DNA from 3 places in the Dorea hominis genome. Region 3 is predicted to be linked to each of the others. Evidence: predicted binding sites of a transcription regulator. Region 3 holds the regulator's gene; each other region holds the start of a gene.
What was found. Region 3 encodes Rex, which represses fermentation and respiration genes when NADH is low (regulators of the CRP and FNR family bind a similar motif). Its sites were predicted from a motif close to ATTGTTAANTANTTAACAAT; they were not measured.

Region 1 (6,831 bases), on a different contig from region 3:
CATTACTCGCATATCTTGTTCCGCCAAACATTGTTGAACCAATATCAAGAATTGCTCTTCCAAGGTTCGTCTTGCCAGTCGCATTACGTCCATAAATCAACATTTTGCCGATGATAGCATCTGAAAGACAAGCTCTCTATTGGCATTATACATTCTAATCCACTTTCTTAAAAGACCGGAAGAGATATCATATTTTATTTCTAAATCAATGGAAGAGCCGTCACCTCTTACATATTCCTCAACCACTTTCATTTTAAATTCTTTCGAATAAGACCCATTTCGCATTTTTTTGAAAAACCGGCAAGTCCATGTTTGTTATAAATCAAGGCCCAGTCCTGAATGGTTCTTGAAGAAATACATAGTTCTCCACATATCTGTGTTCTAGATTTATTTTCTTCAAGATAATCTATAACAGCCTGTTCTTTTTCTTCCGGTGTAAACTTTGCTTTTCTGGACATGAAAAATACCTCCAAAGTAACAGATTTTTATATTTAATCTGTCTACTTTAGAGGTATCATATCAAACAGCAGGTGGTTTATTTGTTTTCCAAAGTTCCGTTTTTCGGATCAACGAAAAACTCCACAATGTAAAACAGGGCTTTGCCCTAACAAATAAAAAGATACCCGGAAACTTTTACATTTCCGGATATCCTGTCTTATATCTTATATTATTTTACATCTTAGCCGAAAGACTGCTCTGTACGGTTGATGATCTCATCCTGTAACGGTTTGCTTAAGTTACGGAAGAAGTCACTGTATCCGGCTACACGAACGATCAGGTCGCGGTAGTCATCCGGATGTTTCTGTGCTTCGATCAATGTCTGTCTGTCAATGACATTGAACTGGATATGATGTCCGTCCATTGCGAAATAGCTACGGATCAGGCTGGACATGTTCTCAAGTCCTTTTTCTCCTGCTACAACATCCGGAGTAAATTTCTGGTTCAGAAGAGTTCCTGCTGTTGCAAGGTGATCCATCTTTGAGCAGGATTTGATAACTGCTGTAGGACCGTTTGTATCAGCGGATTTCTCCGGTGAGATACCTTCAGATACCGGAACATTTGCTTTTCTTCCGTTAGCAGTTGCTCCGATTACTTCTCCGAAGTAAACGTGGCATGTTGTCGGGAGCATATCTACTCCGTATTTTCCGCCTCTCATAGTCGGACGTCCTGTAATCAAATCATGGTACAGGTTAAATACATCCTGCATGATAGAATCTGCATAGTCATCATCATTGCCATACTTCGGTGTCTTATCATGTACCATACGATAAATTGCATCGTATCCTTCAAAGTTATGATCCATCGCTTCGATCAGTTCTTCCATTGTGAAGTTTTTCTTATCGAATACGTTATATTTAATTGCTGTGATACAATCTGTAACAGTTCCGATACCTACACCCTGGATATAGTTTGTATTGTATCTTGCTCCACCTGCATTGTAATCTTTTGCATTGCTGATACAGTCGTTTGTTACAACTGAAAGGCACGGTGCAGGCATGTTCTCTGCATATAATTTCTCGATTACATTATTTCCACGTACTTTGATATCGATGAAATGTTTCAGCTGTTTCTGGAATGCATCCCATAATTCTTCATATGTCTTGAAGTCTTTTGCATAACCAAGTTTCAGACCGAGCTGTTTGCCGGATTCATTGTCAAATCCATTGTAAAGTGTAAGTTGGAATACTTTCGGGATGTTCAGATATCCGGTCAGGATATATGCTTCACTTCCCCATGCTCCTGTCTCAACGCATCCTGAAGATCCGCCGCGGCGTGCATCTTCCAGTGATTTACCTGCATTGATAAGCTCCATTGTCTGTGCTTCTGTATTGTAGAATGCCGGCTGTCCCCATCCTTTTCTTGAGATCTCGCATGCTCTCTTTAAGAAACGTGCCGGTGTCTTCTTGCTGATTGTTACGTTAGAGTTTGGCTGAACCAGTTTCATCTCGTCCATACAGTCAAGGATCAGATAGCTGACTGCGTTAACTCCATCGCGTCCGTCCGGCGTCACACCACCTGTATTGATATTTGCAAAATCTGTGTATGTAGCACTTTCTTTTAGTGTGATACCTACTTTTACCGGTGCCGGCTGGTTGTAGAATTTCACCCATAAGCACTCTAACAGCTCTTTTGCTCTATCATCATCCAGAATTCCTGCTTCCGTATCTGCCTCGTAGTATTTGATCAGATGCTGGTCAAGACGTCCCGGGCTGAATGCATCCCATGGGTTCAGCTCTGTTGTAACTGCCAGATGTGTGAACCAGTATAACTGGATTGCCTGCCAGTATGTCTTTGGTGCATGTGCAGGAACAACTTCCAAGTTGGCTGCGATCTGTTTTAATTCTTCTTTACGAACCGGATCAGCTTCTTTCTCAGCCATCTCCAGTGCTAATTCATGATATCTCTCGCCAAGGATGATCACTGCGTCGCAGGAAATATCCATAGCTTTTAACTCTTCCATCTTGTCGTATGCTTCCGGATCATTTAAGAAATCAAGCGAATCCATTGTCTTCTTGATTTTCTCTTTGTAATCCATATATCCGGTTGTAAATACCTGTTCTCCACCACATGTATGTCCCGGTCCTCTCTGCTCCATGAACTCGGTGAACATACCTGCTGAATAGCAGTCATTCCACTCCGGAGTCATAGTTGCAAGAAGTTTTTCTCTCATGCTGCGTCCCTGCCAGAATGGGATGATCTCCTCTGCCTGAAGCTTTCTGTCTTCTTCTGTTGTATGGAAAGATACAAGGTCACGCTCGCTCATAACTGTCATATCTTCTACGCTGTGGCAACAAAGTTCCGGGAATGTCGGAGATGCCTGCGGGTCTTTTCCTTTTTCACCTACGATCAGTTCTCCATCACCCAGATATAATGTCTTCTTGGAGAAATACTCTTTTAATACCATAGATCTCATTACAGGAATAGAATATTTTCCATCATTCTCTCTGTAAAAATCTGTCTCGATCTTCGCTCTCTCCAAGTCGATATGTACCGGTGTTGTTACACTCAGTTCTCTCAGTTTCTGAATTCTTTCATTCATGCCTCTTTTTGCCATTGTTTTAACCTCCTATTCTGGTATTTGAGAAGCCTTCATCCTGGAAAAGTTTTACAAAACCTTCCATCTCTTCATTTGTTGGTGCCGTTAAATCAGTTCCTTTATATTCCATATCCAGTTTTGGATACTTGCTGCTTCCTGTATTATGGTACGGCAACAAATTCACCTGTGCCGGATGGATATTGTGTTCTTTTAAGAACTGAATGGTTGCCTTCATATTCTCATCATTGCCATTCACTTCTTTGACTGTCGGAATACGGATGTAAATCCTTGCTCCTGCATCCGATAATTTCACAAGGTTCTCAAGAATCAGTCTGTTATCTACGCCTATGTACTTCTTGTGAAGCTCCGGATTCATCACTTTCACATCATATAAAAATGTATCTACATACGGTAAAACCGCTTCAAATTTATCATACGGCACATATCCGCACGTATCAATTGTTAAAGAAATCTCTTCCTTCTTAAGTGCTTTGGCAATTTCCAGCACATACTCCGTAGACATTGCCATAACTTCTCCGCCGGAAAGAGTAACACCGCCGCCGGATTGCTCGTAGAACATCAGATCCTTCATCAGTTCTTTTACCAGTTCTTTTACCGGATACTCTTCTCCCACTGTCTCACGGATTCCTTCCGGGCAGTAATTCTCACACTTTCCGCAAAGATTACACAGAGATTTGTCAAGAACCGGTTTTCCCTCCGTCATTGAAATCGCGCTCTGCGGACAGACTTTTGCACAGGCTCCGCATCCAATGCATTTTTCCTTATCGTACTGAAGTTCTCTTTCAAATCGCTGCGTCTCCGGATTGTGACACCAGACACATTTCAGTGGGCATCCCTTAAAAAAAACGGTAGTACGAATTCCATCTCCGTCATGAATAGAATACTTCTGGATATTCGTAATATAATTCATGATCTTACTCCTTCCCGTTACTTTTGTTTTACTGTTAGACTTTTGTTTGTACTTTAGTCTAATAATAACAAAGAAAGAGAAGTTTGTCAATCTGTTATCAAACTTCTCTTTCCTTATTCTCTTATTCTTCGCGCTGTCTCCATGCCGTTTAATTCTTTCATGTAGGTGTCAAGAAACAGCAGTTCCATAGCAGTACTGTATTCAAAAGGTTTCTTTCAATCTCTACATCTTCACAGATGACAATTTCTCTCATCCATTACTCCTCTTCATTCTTCTCCATAAATTCCGTCTCAACCAGCTCCCATATCTCATCTCTTCCCTGCTTCGTCACAGATGAAAATGGAATAACAATCGTTCCCGGAAGCAGATTTAATCCTTGGCGAATTGCTTTGATCTGCTTTTGTACCTGGCTGCGCTTGATCTTATCTAATTTAGTCGCGATAATGATCGGATTGAATCCCTGCTCCACGATCCAACTGTACATCAGTTTGTCGTTCGCAGACGGATCATGCCGGATATCAATCAGAAGAAAGACTGCCTTCAACTGTTCCGATCCATGGAGATACCGCTCAATGAGCTGACCCCATTTCGCTTTTTCCTGCTCAGATACTTTTGCATATCCATATCCCGGAAGATCTACCAGATATAATTCTTCATTAATATTGTAAAAATTAATCGTCTGTGTCTTTCCTGGTGTCGCGGAAATACGCGCAAATGATTTCCGATTCATGAGAGCATTAATGAGGGATGATTTTCCAACATTTGATTTTCCTGCAAATGCAATTTCCGGATGTTCATTTTCCGGTAATTTACTTGTAATTCCACATACTGTTTCCAGATTCAGGCTTCTTATAACCATATTCTTTTCCCCCTTTTAACGCTTTAATGCAAGCTTCAATACTTCATCCATATGAGAAACCGGAATGATCTCCAGTCCTTTTGTAATCTCTGTTGATATCTCTTCTACATCCGCTTTATTTTCCTTTGGAACAAGAACTGTCAGGATTCCCGCATTTTTAGCAGCGAGAAGCTTTTCTTTCAGACCTCCGATTGGAAGAACCCTTCCACGCAGCGTAATTTCTCCGGTCATTGCCAGATCTGCACGGACTTTTTTCCCTGTAACAGCCGAAAAGATTGCTGTTGCCATTGTAATTCCCGCCGACGGACCATCTTTTGGCACTGCACCTTCCGGTATATGTATATGAATATCATGCTCTTTGAAAAATTTCTCGTCAATCTTATGCTCCGAGCTGACGGAGCGGATATAACTGATACCTGTACGCGCGGATTCTTTCATCACATCTCCGAGCTGACCGGTCAGCAGGATTTCGCCTTCTCCCGGCATGACATTTACTTCAATCTGAAGCGTATCGCCGCCAACACTTGTCCATGCAAGTCCCCGCACAATACCAACTTCATCCTTGTCATTTTTCATCTGATAGCTGAACAGCTCTCTTCCGAGATAATGTTCCAGATTCCTTTCTGTCACGCGTACGGCTTTCTTCTTATCTTCCAAAATCTCTCTTGCTGTTTTGCGGCAGATATCAGCAATTTTACGTTCCATCTGCCTGACTCCGGCTTCTTTTGTATAATTTCTTGCAATCTTCCACAGAGCTTTCTTGCTGATCGACAGTTGTTTTTCTTTTAAACCGTGCTTTTTCAGCTGTTTCGGGATCAGGTGTTCTCTTGCAATATGAAGTTTTTCATTTTCCGTATAACTGCTGATCTCAATCACTTCCATACGATCTAAAAGCGGTCTTGGAATCGTCTGTAATGTATTCGCTGTTGTCACGAATAATACTTCCGAAAGATCCAGCGGAACCTCCAGGTAATGATCTCTGAAATTCTTGTTCTGCTCCGCATCCAGTACTTCCAGAAGTGCTGAAAATGTATCCCCTTTATAATCATTGCTGACTTTGTCGATCTCATCCAGAAGGAGCAGTGGGTTCTTCACTCCGGCATTCTTCACAGCCGCTGCAATTCTTCCCGGCATCGCTCCGACATAAGTTTTTCTGTGACCGCGGATCTCTGCCTCATCTCGTACGCCTCCGAGTGAAATACGCACATACGGCTTCTTCAAAGCATGCGCCAGTGATTTTGCGATGGATGTCTTACCGGTTCCCGGAGGTCCAACCAGGCAGAGGATCGGTGCATCTGTGTTCTTCGTCAGAGCGCGTACCGCCAGAAATTCAAGCACACGTTCCTTTACTTTGTCCAGTCCATAATGATCTTCGTCCAAAATCTTTTTGGCATATGCAATATCTTTGTGTTCTTTGCACATATGATCCCACGGCATATCCAGCATCGTTTCGATATAAGTACGGATAACTCCCGACTCTGCCGGATTATTCATGGAATTACGGAATCTCCGTATCTCTTTGGAAATCTTCTCTTTTACTTCATCCGGTGCCTCCAGCGCATCACACTTCTGCTGAAATTCATCCGCATCCGATAACTGATTTTCATCTCCAAGCTCTTCACGAATCAGTTTGAGTTCTTCACGCAGAATATATTCCCGCTGGTTTTTATCCACGCGTTCTTTAATCTTTTCCTGTAATTCTTCTTTAATATTAAGTACCTGAATCTCATTCACAAGCTTATAGGCAAGTTTGTCATACCGTTTCATAAGATTCGTTTCTTCCAGAAATTCCTGATATTCCGGATAAGACATCGGAACATTGGCATTGATCACATTTACCATTTTCTTAAGATCTGTGATCTGATCGATCTGATCTGAAAATTCCTTCGCAATCTTTGGATTCTTTGCCATGTATTCTTTGAAAATATCCCGGAGTCCCTGCACCATTGCTTCCAGATTGAGTGGTGACTGTTCTGCTCCGGTATCTTCCCATGAAGTATCCAC
Region 2 (6,831 bases), on a different contig from region 3:
TAACGAACAACACAAGTGTCTTTTTTTTTGTACCCATTTTAAGAATTTATGAGAGAAAAGGAGAACAAACAATGCCAAAAACTTTATTTCAAAACATTTTTTTTACACTGATGATGTCATTTTTGATGGTCTACGTCATGGTCTGTTACAATATCGCACTGAACATGGGTGGAATGAGCAATGAAATTTTCCTGATGGCTTTTGGAGAAATGAAAATCATGTGGCCGGTTGCATTTTTACTGGAGTTCTTTGTAGTAGATAAGATGGCACATGCACTTGCGTTCCGTATTGTGACACCGAAGGACAGACAGATTGTAATCGTACTTGCAATTTCTGCAATGATCGTATGCATTATGTGTCCGGTTATGAGTCTGATCGCGACAGTACTTTTCAAAAATGCAGGAGCAAATGTGATTGCAACATGGTTTGAAACAACATTTTTTAATTTCCCGGTTGCATTATTCTGGCAGATTTTTTACTGCGGACCGTGTATTCGTTTTATTTTTGGAAAATTATTTCCGGAAAAGGAAAATGCATCAGATGCAGTAGGTGCGGAATCATAGAAAAATGTTATAATTAAGAAATATAACGGGGCTGGCGCGCTAGTAATCATTAAAGCGCCAGCCCCGTTTGTTAATGTATGATTATATTATTTGCCAAGTGCGAGCTTACCCATTGCATCTGCCTGAAGGATAGCATCATACAGTTCAACCGGCTGTACGTCGCCGGCAAGATTGTGGATGGTTTCACCTGGTACACAGGCATTTTTGGCGATTGTTTCAACCTGTTCTGCAGTAGTAACTCCAATTTCTTCAAGTGTAACAGGAAGACCGACTTCCATACAGAAATTCTGTACTTCTTCAAATTCTTCTTTTGGAACACCTTCCAGAATAAGCTGAACCAATGTTCCGAGTGCAACGCAGCAGCCGTGGTCGGCATGTGCGATTCCAAGAGAAGTTACACCGTTGTAGAAAGAGTGTGCAGCGGCACAGTTTACATTATCAGCACCAACACCGGAAAGATATACATTTGCCTCTACAATATTCTCCAAAGCAGGAGTAACAGCATGTACTTTGCATGCTTCTACAGCCTGTTTACCATATTCACGAAGTGTGTCATAACACAATCTTGCAAGTGCTTGACCGGCTCTTGTGATTCCAGTACCTTCCAGACTGGCAGATTCAGTACGGATAGAAGCGCGACCTTCAAAATAAGTTCCGAGTGCATCGCCCATTCCTGCAATGAGGAATTTTACCGGCGCATTGGCGATGACCGTCGTATCAACCATGACTGCATCCGGGTTAGTAGGATAGAATAAATATTTATCAAAACTATGATCGTCGTTGTAAATAACGGAAAGTCCGGTACATGGTGCATCAGTTGCAGCAACCGTAGGAACAATAACGATATGTTTTCCTGAATAGTATGCAGTTGCTTTTGCTGTATCGACTGCACTTCCACCTCCGACAGCAACAACAGTGTCTATTTTGTCTTCTTTTACAATGTCTTGCATTTTGGCTATTTCACTTTTGCTGGAAATGCCGCCGAAAATTTCATAACGTCTGTAGTCGTCTAAATCTCTAAAACTCTGCTCGATTTTATCGTGGCAGGCTTTATATCCGCTCCGGGAACAGACAAATAACCATCTTTTTCCCATATAGCCCATTTCTTCCTGAAACTTCAAAAGTGCATCTCTGCCCTGTACATATTTGAGTGGTTCACGCATTGCTCTAAGTCTCTCCATCATGATCAGTTACCTCCTGAAATTATATATATCTTTTTGTTGCCGTCTATAGTATAGCATAATTTCAAAAAAAGTGTGATAATTTTTTAACATATTAATTAAAAAAATAACGATGGGTTTAATGTGATAAAGTGTTAAATTTGGGACGGGGATTTTCTAGAAAATCCCCGTCCCAAATTTAGTTTTACTGCATCTCTTCTGTATAGATTGAATAGACTTCTTTCTGATTAATCAGTTCCTCCAGAGTTTCTTTATCCGTAACGGTTGCGTATCCATAGATGTGAAGTCCGTGTTTCTTCACATAGGATTTCGCCTGTGCAAGTATTCCGGCATTAAAAGTTCCTGTATTACCGGATTCGGACATCATCTGTACAAATTTTTCCTGATCGGTAAGGTAATTTAAAAGGCTCAGAAAATGCTGCTTCGCATATTTTCCTTTGTATAGATTTTTAATTGCACTATCTGCTTCATCAATCCAGCCATCTTTATTGATCTTACATCCCGGAAATAAATTAGGATATTTCTTATCATTCCATGCAATCGGGCTGAAAGAAGAAGGATTGCATACGAAACCGATATTTGAGGTATGGAGTGTATAGGACGGATCACCATCTAAAGAATCAAATGCATTTGTCTGCACACCACACCATACTTCGTTGATCTTCTGCTTTTGAATATATTTTGCAAAAGAAGGATAATCCATAATATTTTCCAGAGATACATAAGCTAAGTACATTTTACGTGAATCCAGATCTTTGATGTAAGCTTTTGAATCTTCTTTGTTTCCACCGGCGCTTGTGGAAATAGATTCGTCTTCTTTCAAATCTGCAACTTTTTCCATGTATGCAACATTTTCAGAAGCAGAAGAGGTTTTTGACTTTGCATCTGCCTGATTCCAGAAAAATGAATTGCCGACTGGCGTTTTTAAAACATTGCTGTCATAGTAATGGATTTTTCCGCGTGTAATATAACCGGAGACATCTGTCATCGTTCCGGTCATGCTGAAAGTCTGTGGAATTGTAAAATTATAATCGCCATATCCTTTTGATTCCACAGTGGCAGAAACTCTGCGCTTACCCGGAAGAAACAGTTCTGTGTAAGCTGCCATATCCCGGCTGAACTGTGTCTGGGTGGATTGACCGGCCTTGGCTTCTTTGGCAGGATTATAATAAAATCTGGAAACGACTGACGGCAGGCAAAATTGTATAAATAACACCAGTACAAGTGTGACTGCAAGCACAGCGAGTCCAAGTTTGCGGAAAGCACTTCGGATAGAGCGGTTGACGACTTTGATAAAATCGGTATCGTCTTTTTCCATAAATACATCGCCTAATTCCGGAATTTCCTCTTTTTCATAAAGATAATCACCAATAGCTTCCTGACGCTCAATGTCCTGTTCTATTTTTTTTTGCTGTTCCGGCTCAAGTTCGCCGGCTTTATATAATTCAATTAATTCACGATAAGTCATCTTGTTCCCTCCTGATATGATATAAGATATTTTTTGAGCTCTTTTTTCGCACGATAGGCAAGCATTTTCACGCTGCCGGTAGTGAGCCGTAGCATGGCGGCAATTTCTTTCTGGGAAAAATCTCCAAAATATTGTAAAAGAATGACTTCTTTCTGCTGTCCTTTTAAATGGTGGATCGCTTCCCAAAGCTGTTTTGTCCCTTCTTTTTGTAAAATTTCTTCCAGAACATCCTTCTTGATAAAATATTCCGAAATAGGAGCTACATCTTCTGTATGGATTGCCTCCAGTGATGCAAGAGTTTTTGCTTTCTTATAATAATTGTAGTAAAGATTTCTCGCTACCATATAAAGCCAGGCACGCATATTGGTGTGAGAATCCTTCAGCGAAAGCCAGGCTTTTAAAAATGTATCCTGTAAAATATCGTCAGTTACAGTGCAGTTTGAACTGAGTGAATAGATGTAAAGATACAGTTCTCTGTAGTAGCGTTTATACAGTTGTTCCAGTAAATATTTGTTCAGATCCTCACCCCCTCACTTTCATACTTGAGATATCCGTAGCTTTCTTAACTATATAACAATTTTGCTTTAAAGAGGTAACGATTTTGTTTAATAATTTTTTCGGGTATCACTTTATGGTATAATAAGACTGAATTTTAGTCTAAAATATGGATAAAAAGTGACATTGAAGATAGAGGGGGATAAAATGGGAGGTTTTCACATGTTTCGGAAAAATGTGAGCGCAGGAAAGGTTAATTTTATTTTATTTATTATATTTGTATTTATTCTGGGTGGAAGTGTGGAATTGCAGATAAATATGAATAAAAAAAGTGCCAGAATGGCATGCGGTATGGTGCTGGATCAGGCGGAATCTGTAATTGATAAAAATGCCGGTGATGGAGCGGACATTACAGAATTTATTTCTAAAATGCCATTCACAGAGACAATGACAATTTACATATGGGAAGATGACGGGGCGAGTTTTCTTCCGCTTCCGAAGAAGGAAGGAGTCCGGTTAAAGAAGACAGATAAGATTGAAAAAGAATGGAATTATCTGGTTAGTGAGAAATATAAAAATTACAATCTTGCGGTGACATATCCGTTAAAGAAAGCCAATGTGAGCGTTCCGGGGACAACGGCGCTCCTAGGTCTGGCACTTATGGCGGCGCTTATCATTATCAATATTGTAATAGCGCAGGCATTTAAAGCACAGGAAAAGAGTAAAAGTGAACTGCAGGATACAAACAATATTCTGGAAACTGCAGGATTTGGAATATGGTATATCCGCCTAATGGAAGGAAAAAAGCCGCGGATGTATGCAAATCCGAAGATGAAAGAGGTACTTGGAATCGAGGGACAGTTTTTATCAGAGGAAGAAGTTTATGATTTCTGGTATTCCCGTATCCCGGAGAAAGCAGTACAATCTGTGCAGGACAGTGTGCAGGAAATGCTGGATGGAAATGTTTCAGAAAATACTTATCAATGGGAGCATCCGGATAAGGGCATGATCTATGTGCGTTGCGGTGGGGCATGTTATGAAAAAGGAGAAAAAGAACAGGTGTTAGGCGGTTATCACAGTGATGTTACGGCAATTGTCACAGAAGATGAGCGCAGGCAGAGAGAACTTCGGGAAGCCAAAGAAGCAGCAGAACGCGCAAATGTAGCAAAGACAAGCTTCCTGTCGCGCATGAGTCACGATATCAGGACTCCGTTAAATGGAATTATCGGGCTGATCCGTATTAATGAAAAACACGAAAATGATAAAGAACTGGTAAAAGAGAATTATAAGAAGATCATGATTTCAGCAAATCATCTGTTATCGCTGATCAATGACATTTTACAGATGAGCAAGCTGGAAAATGGAGAAGTGAACCTGATGCATGAAGCACTTGATCTTCATCAGCTTTCGCAGGATGTTCTGAATATGATTGATCTGCGTGCGTCCGAGGCAGGAATTACATTAGAATATGAACGGTCGATGGACGAAGTGAAATATCCATATGTATATGGAAGCGCTCTGCATCTTCGCCAGATTTTCCTGAACATATACAGTAATTCAATCAAATATAATACACTTGGTGGCAGAATTACGACGAAAATGCGCTGTGCCAGCATGGAAAATGGCATTGTAACATACCAGTGGACAATCTCTGACACGGGAATCGGAATGACTGAAGAATTTCTGGAGCATATATTTGAACCATTTGCACAGGAACATTCCGATGCGAGAAGTATTTACAAAGGAACGGGGCTTGGAATGGCGATCGTAAAATCACTTATTGATAAGATGAACGGAACGATTGAAGTTTCAAGCAGAGAAGGAGTCGGCAGTATATTTGTGATCACGCTTCCTTTTGAGCTGGCAGAGGAATCTGAGGTGAAAAAATCCGAAGAACTTCCGATTGATGGAACGATTGATGGGTTGTCATTGCTACTCGCTGAAGATAATGAATTAAATGCGGAAATTGCAGAATTACAATTGAAAGAAGCAGGAGCAGACGTTACAATTGTCAGAGATGGACAACAGGCGGTAGATTTATTCATAGAAAAACCGGAAGGAACATTTGATGCAATCCTAATGGATATTATGATGCCGGTAATGGACGGACTGTCTGCAACTCGTGTGATTCGTGTGTTAGACCGGGAAGATGCTAAGACGATTCCGATCATTGCGATGACAGCAAACGCATTTGCGGAAGATGCGAGAAGAAGTATGGAAGCGGGAATGAACGCACATCTCGCAAAGCCATTGGATATGAAAAAAGTTATATTAACCATTCAAAAATGTTGTGATAATAAAAAGTAGAGTGATGTTCGGATATAGGAAAAAGAAATATACAGAACGAAAAGGAAAGGCTTAGTATAGATACGGAAAAAAGAAAAGAAACAATTAATTATCAACAGCCTATTGACGAGATATATTAAACATGGCTGGATGTTTATTCCTGTTTTAATTTGAATATAAAGAGCATATAATTAGAAAAGAAAAATATTGACATTAACAGGAACTTTCTATATAATAATGAAATTGTGAAAGTGTCTTTATTTGTGCCTGAATAGGCAGAATAATGAATAAAAATAACAGATTTATGAATATGTATACCAAAGTTGCAAGTATAAAAGAAAAGGAGTAAAAGCATAATGGAAGCAAAGAAGAGATTACTTACTTATGCAGGATTGAAGGCGCTGGAAGACGAGCTTGAAAATCTGAAAGTTGTAAAACGTAAAGAAGTTGCCGGAAAAATCAAAGAGGCAAGAGAGCAGGGAGACCTGTCTGAGAATGCAGAGTATGATGCAGCAAAAGATGAGCAGAGAGACATAGAAGCAAGAATCGAAGAGTTGGAAGGCATTTTAAAGAATGCAGAAGTTGTTGTAGAAGATGAAGTAGATTATGATAAAATCAACGTTGGATGTACTGTAAAAGTATTTGATATTACATTTGATGAAGAGATGGAATTCAAGATTGTAGGTTCTACAGAGGCTAACAGTCTGGAAGGTAAGATTTCCAATGAGTCACCGGTAGGACATGCTCTGATCGGTAAGACAGTGAACGATGTCGTAGAAGTAGAGACACAGGCAGGAATTATGCAGTACCGTGTACTGGATATCAGTCGCTCAAACTA
Region 3 (6,831 bases):
AGAAGATGTGCTACCTGAGCAGCACCGTGTCCATACGCATCTGTCTTAATAACAACGATCATCGGAACATTTTCCTGTAAATTATTCTTCATATTCTCTACGTTTGATTCAATTGCATCCAGATTGATTCTTGCACACACTCTTGTATAATTTTTCATTGTTCTTCCTCCTTATAAATTACTATTTGTAATGTCCGTTGTTGCAAGGCTCTCAAGCAGATCCCTTGCCAGAATACTGTAACTGTTTTTCTTTCTCGCAGCTGTTTCACCACTTAATCCATGTATATAAGTTCCGAGAGTTGCCGCCTCGAATGTACTGATTCCTTGTGCCAGAAGTCCGGCGATCACACCGCAAAGCACATCTCCGGAACCGCCTTTTGCCAGCGCCTGACAGCCACTTGTATTGACACAGGTCCGTTTTCCGGCTTCTCCGATCAACGTTCTTGAATCTTTCAGGACACAGGTAACGTTCCATTCTTCCGTCAGAGATTCCAGCACCTGCTGTCTGTTAGCTCTGATTTCAGGAACAGAAAGTCCGGTCAGTCTGGACATCTCTTTCATATGCGGAGTCAGGATAAAACTTCCTTCTGTAAGATATTCTGTATATTTCAAATGCTCCGCAAGCAGATTCAGTCCATCTGCATCGATCACACATGCTACTTCCACATTGGACAATACGGTTTTTAAAATCTTCTTTGCAGTCTTGGATCTGCTAAGTCCGGAACCAATGCATACCGCATCTGCGTGGCTTAAAAGCCGTTTCACTTCTTCCTTGTCAAATTCTGTATAGGTTGTGATGATTGCTTCCGGCAGGAGTGCCTGTAAAATGATCCGATTCGATTCCTCCGTATAAATCTGCACCAGTCCGGCTCCCATCCGATAAGCTGCCATTGCATTAAGAAATGCAGCTCCGCTCATCCCTTTACTTCCGGCGATCACAAGCAGCCTTCCATAAGTACCCTTATTGGAATCTTCCGGTCTGTCCGGCAGCATTCTGATATATTCCTCTCTGTCCGGCAGATATGCAATGTTCTTGTTCTTCTCCATCGTCCGGAGTGATATTCCGATATCTGTCACTGTGACTTTACCTGCATATTCTTTTCCAGGATAAAAGATAAGTCCGATCTTCTCAACCTGAAACGTCACTGTATAATCTGCGCGGAATGCAATACCAAGCACACAACCATTTCCGGCATTGATTCCCGATGGAATATCCACTGCAACTTTTGTTCCGGACGCTTCATTCATCCACTCAATAACTTCCCGGTAATGCCCGGTTACTTCACGACTCAGACCAACACCGAATATAGCATCAATGATCAGGCTGTATGTGCCATCCGGGTAGTGGTCGCGGATCGATCCTCCAATGCTTTCAAAAAGCTTCCACTGATATCGGCATTCCGCACTTAAATGTGCCGGATTCCCCGCCATAAAAACAGTAACCGCACATCCTTCTTCTTTTAAAAGTCTCGCGATAGCAAAACCATCTCCGCCATTATTTCCCGATCCACAGACAATCAGAACATCTGTAAAATCCAGCTTTTCCTTTTTCATGGAATCAATACAACTCCTCGCCGCACGTTCCATCAGTTCCAGTGATGGGATACCGAGATTCTCTATCGTATCCTTATCTGCCGCCTTCATACTGTCTCCATCCGGTAAAAACCTCATATGCTCATCTCCCTAATATAATCGTACTTATGACACCTGCGGAGTCACAAAACCTTACATCCGCTTACTGACAAGCTCACATGAATGCAGGCTTTTCTGCTCTGGTATCATATAAAAAGGACGTATAAAAACAAGCCTGTATACACATGCCTGTTTCTATACGTCTGCTTTTACTAGTTCTTTCCTTTTTTGCGCTGGTCTTCATTATAACGACTGATGTTATAAGATAACTGCATCAGACTCTCTGACAAATGCACATTCTCAACAATGATGTTATCCGGCAGATTGAGGTCTGTATGTGCAAAGTTCCAAATCGCGCGCACGCCGTTCTCCACAAGCATATTCGCAACTTCGATTGCCTTCTCTTTTGGAATTGTAAGTACAGCAATCTCTACATCATTCTTCTGGACAAAGGACTTCAACTCGTCCATCATGCGGATCGGCACTCCACGAATCGCAACTCCCTCCAGACGCGGATTTACATCAAAAATTCCGGTCAGGATAAATCCACGTTTTTCAAACGCTGCATAATTTGCAAGTGCCTGTCCCAAATTACCTGCACCAATGATTATGATCTTATGATCTTCTTCCAGTCCCAGGATTTTGCCGATCTCTGTATATAGATATTTGACATTATAGCCGTATCCCTGCTGTCCGAATCCTCCGAAATTGTTAAGATCCTGACGAATCTGAGACGCAGTAACCTTCATCCTTTTGCTCAGATCGTTAGAAGAAATACGTTCTACCCCATTTTCAAGGAGTTCTCCTAAATATCTATAATATCGCGGCAAACGTCGGATGACTGCCTGTGATATTCCTCGATTATCCAATTTTTTCACCTTCCCATATGTATTCTAACTGTTATTATATAAAATTGTATGAATAAAGTCAATTTTTTAGTAGTTTTTTTATTACGTTTTCGCTATAATAAGAACGTATGTGAACAGATAAGGAGGAATTTTTTATGATACTCGCCTGTCATGGAATTAACAAAGCATTTGGTGAAGAAATCATTGTGAAAGATGGTTCTTTTCATATAGAAGATCATGAGAAAGCTGCCCTTGTAGGCCCGAACGGAGCCGGCAAATCTACTATTTTCAAGATAATTGCCGGAGAACTGCCGTCAGATGGTGGTTCCGTCATCCTGACCAAAGGAAAGACTATGGGATATCTCGCCCAGCATCAGGACATGAATACAGATCGTTCGATCTACGAAGAAGTGCGCACGGCAAAAGCAGATATCATTGCCATGGAACAGAAGATCCGTCAGTTGGAACTGGAGATGAAGGACTTAAGTGGAGACTCTCTGGAAGACCACATGGACTCCTACAACCGGCTGACCGCAGCATTTGAACGCGAAAATGGATATGCTTATGAAAGCGAACTGACTGGCGTCTTAAAGGGACTAGGTTTTCAGGAAGAAGAATTTACCAAGCCGGTGAATACGCTCTCCGGAGGACAGAAAACCCGTGTTTCTCTCGGCAAACTTCTGCTTACTAAACCGGATATCCTGCTTCTGGACGAGCCGACCAACCACCTGGATCTGAATTCAATCACGTGGCTGGAAACTTACATATTAAATTATCCGGGTGCAGTACTGATCGTCTCACACGACCGTTATTTTCTGAACCGGATTGTTACGAAAGTCATCGAAATAGAAAACGGTGAACTGATGACTTATTCTGGTAATTATACTGATTACTCTCAGAAAAAACAGCAGATCCGCGAAGCGCGTATCAAAGAATATCTCAACCAACAGCAAGAGATCAAGCATCAGGAAGCTGTTATTGAAAAGCTCCGCTCTTTCAACCGCGAGAAATCAATCAAACGGGCGGAAAGCCGTGAGAAAATGCTTGAGAAGATCAAGCCGGTAGAAAAACCGATAGAAACAAACAAAGACTTTCAGTTAAAGCTTGAACCTGCAACCATCAGCGGTAATGATGTACTGACGGTAGAACATTTAAGTAAAGCCTTTCCACCACAGACGTTATTTTCAGATATCAGTTTTGAGATCAAGCGTGGCGAACACGTTGCGATCATCGGCGATAATGGAACCGGCAAGACGACTCTGCTTAAGATTTTAAATCAGGTTCTCCCTGCAGACAACGGAACTTTCACCCTTGGTACGAATGTCCAGATTGGCTACTACGATCAGGAACACCATGTGCTCCATATGGAAAAGACAATCTTTGAAGAGATTTCGGATGATTACCCGACTCTTACAAATACGCAGATCCGGAACATGCTTGCAGCATTCTTATTTACCGGAGACGATGTCTTTAAACGGATTTCCGATTTAAGCGGTGGTGAAAGAGGACGTGTTTCTCTTGCAAAGCTTATGCTCTCTGAAGCAAACTTCCTGATCCTCGATGAGCCGACCAACCATTTAGACATTACCTCAAAAGAAATTCTGGAAAAAGCGCTGAATAATTATACCGGAACACTGCTCTATGTTTCGCATGACCGTTATTTCATCAATCAGACTGCCACAAGAATCCTGGATCTTACGCATCATACGTTTGTCAATTACATTGGAAATTACGATTATTATCTGGAGAAAAAGGAAGAACTCACAGCTGCATATACAGAAAATATCGATATGACTTCTGATTCTTCCACCGATTCCGGTGAAGTCTCCGCTTCCAAATTAAGCTGGCAGGAACAAAAAGAACTGCAGGCTAAGGAACGCAAACGCCAGAATGAATTAAAAAAGACGGAAGAACGCATCAGCGTACTCGAAGACCGCGACCGGGAAATTGATGATCTTATGGTGCAAGAAGAGATTTTCACAAACTCTGTCAAATGCCAGGAACTCGCCAAAGAGAAAGTACAGATTGCGGAAGAGTTGGAAACTCTTTATAAAAACTGGGAAATTCTTGCTGAAGACTAAATTATCTTAGTCAAAACTACTGTTCTTATCGCATAAGATAAATAATACAAAAAGGCTTTGACTGCGAGAAGTTAAAGCCTTTTTTACTTAACGGTGCAATTCCAATTATATAATCATACCGAATCATCACTTCATCTTTATTCGATTGTCCATCTCATTATGATTCTGCCGTTTCCGTTTTCACCTGTGGCTGCTCTTTTTTTCCGGCTTTTTTATAAGCCTCCTCATAAAAATATTCCTGGGCAGAAAGTGGCTCTTTGTCATTCCTTATTCTTGTATAATTTCCATCCGGGTTCATTTTCCGCGCCTGGACATTGTCATTTAACATAATCCGGAAATCTTTAAGCAGACATTCCTTCAATCTTACATCCTCCACCGGCGCAGCTACCTCCACGCGGCGTACCGTATTTCTTGTCATAAAATCCGCCGATGCGATATAAACTTTACTGCGCTCTTCTGTTCCGAAAATATAAATACGGGAATGTTCCAGAAAACGTCCTACAATACTGATCACGCGGATATTTTCTGTCTTTTCCGGAACTCCCGGCAGCAGACAACAGATTCCACGTATTACAAGATCAATTTTTACACCTGCTTTTGACGCTTCCGCCAGTTTATCAATGATTTTCTTATCTGTCAGCGAATTTAATTTCACACCGACATATGCCGGTTCTTCATGTCTGGCGTGTTCAATTTCCTCATCAATCATTTCCAGCACACGGTTCTGCAGGCATTTTGGTGCGACAAGAAGTTTCTCTGACTGTTCAACAACTTCACCTTTCAGAAGTGCCTGGAATACATTGGATGCTTCCAGACCAATTGCAGGATCTGATGTCATCAGGGATAAATCTGTATACAGTCTGGATGTTTTCTCATTATAATTTCCCGTTCCGATCTGTGTAAAATATTCCACATGATTATCATTTTTTCTTGTAATCAAACACAGCTTGGAATGCACTTTATATCCATCCAGCCCATAGATTACCTGACATCCGGCATCTTCCAGTCTTCTGGACCATTCAATATTATTTTCTTCATCAAATCTTGCACGCAGCTCTACAAGAACAATAACCTCTTTTCCATTCTCTGCCGCCTCTACCAGTGCTTCCACGACTTTGCTCTGCTTTGCAAGGCGGTACAGAGTCATTTTTATTGAAATAACATCCGGATCTTCTGCCGCCTCATTTAACATATGAAGAAATGGGCGGATAGACTCATATGGATAGGAAAGTAACTTATCTTCCCTGCGTATCTGCGCAAGAATACTCTCACCATCCTGAAACATCGGTGATTTCTGCGGCACCTTTTTCTCATAAAACAGTTCCGGATTTTTTCTCAGACGATCCTGGATTTCAAATACAAATGAGAGATCCAGCGGTGCATCCGACAAAAACACATGCGTCTTGTCCATTTCCAGATATTTACACAATGTTGCAACAACATTTTTATTCATTTCTCTTGAAAATTCTATGCGAACCGGAGTCAGTTTTTTACGCTTTTTGATAAGATCTGCCATAAAATCACGATAATCCAGATCTTCATCATACAATGCATCCGCATCGATATCCGCATTTCTTGTAATACGAATCACAGATTTTGCCTTGATACGGTATCCTTTAAATACTTCCGGCACATAATGCAGGATAAATTCTTCTGACAGCATAAAAGTGCCCGGATGATCCGGCAGTTCGATCAGACGTTTAAACACATTGTTTGAGCACGGAATGATACCGAGACGCTCTTTTTTACTCTTCGTTTCCAGTACTGCAACAATATAGATATCTTTGTTCCTAAGAAATGGAAACGGCTGTCTCTTGCTGATGATCGTAGGCGAAATGAGAGGTGCAATCTCTGTCTTAAAATATCGTTCCAGTCTCTGACTGGCTCCCTCGTCGATATGCCGGAAATCTACAAAACGTACGCCATACGCTTCCAGTTCCTGCAAAAGATTTTCGAAAGCTTTCCCGTGTCTTTTGCCAAGCCGCTTTACTTCTTCCAGAATTGCCTCGATCTGTTCTTTGGCTGTCTTCTTTGTTTTGTTGTCACGGATTTCTTTGTGCAGTAACATCTGATCCTGCAGCGATCCGACTCTGACCATAAAAAATTCATCCAGATTTGTCTGAAAAATAGAGGCAAAGGTAAGACGTTCACATAATGGAACGTCTTTACTCTCTGCCTCTTCTAATACACGTTCATTAAACTTTAACCACGATAATTCCCGATTACAATATATATTCTTCATAACAGTACTCCTTTTACTTTTTTGCCTTT

Region 1: H8S07_RS13450 (trans-4-hydroxy-L-proline dehydratase activase) is a predicted target of Rex. The motif match lies at 4,051-4,070, and genes of this name have one in related genera.
Region 2: H8S07_RS03415 (glycerol dehydrogenase) is a predicted target of Rex. The motif match lies at 1,819-1,838, and genes of this name have one in related genera.

The regions. Positions count from the first base shown of each region.
Region 1 is NZ_JACOOY010000023.1:746-7,576, forward strand. Features, by position in the region: gene H8S07_RS14545 (ATP-binding protein) at 1-103, opposite strand, end outside; gene H8S07_RS15045 (transposase) at 97-285, opposite strand; gene H8S07_RS13440 (helix-turn-helix domain-containing protein) at 249-458, opposite strand; gene hypD (trans-4-hydroxy-L-proline dehydratase) at 680-3,055, opposite strand; gene H8S07_RS13450 (trans-4-hydroxy-L-proline dehydratase activase) at 3,060-3,968, opposite strand; gene yihA (ribosome biogenesis GTP-binding protein YihA/YsxC) at 4,225-4,827, opposite strand; gene lon (endopeptidase La) at 4,843-6,831, opposite strand, start outside.
Region 2 is NZ_JACOOY010000003.1:167,374-174,204, forward strand. Features, by position in the region: gene H8S07_RS03410 (DUF2798 domain-containing protein) at 72-563, shown strand; gene H8S07_RS03415 (glycerol dehydrogenase) at 650-1,744, opposite strand; gene H8S07_RS03420 (anti-sigma factor C-terminal domain-containing protein) at 1,929-3,212, opposite strand; gene H8S07_RS03425 (RNA polymerase sigma factor) at 3,209-3,730, opposite strand; gene H8S07_RS03430 (ATP-binding protein) at 3,930-6,014, shown strand; gene greA (transcription elongation factor GreA) at 6,350-6,831, shown strand, end outside.
Region 3 is NZ_JACOOY010000002.1:174,769-181,599, reverse strand. Features, by position in the region: gene alr (alanine racemase) at 1-158, opposite strand, end outside; gene H8S07_RS02240 (NAD(P)H-hydrate dehydratase) at 171-1,670, opposite strand; gene H8S07_RS02235 (redox-sensing transcriptional repressor Rex) at 1,844-2,500, opposite strand; gene abc-f (ribosomal protection-like ABC-F family protein) at 2,635-4,560, shown strand; gene ppk1 (polyphosphate kinase 1) at 4,718-6,802, opposite strand.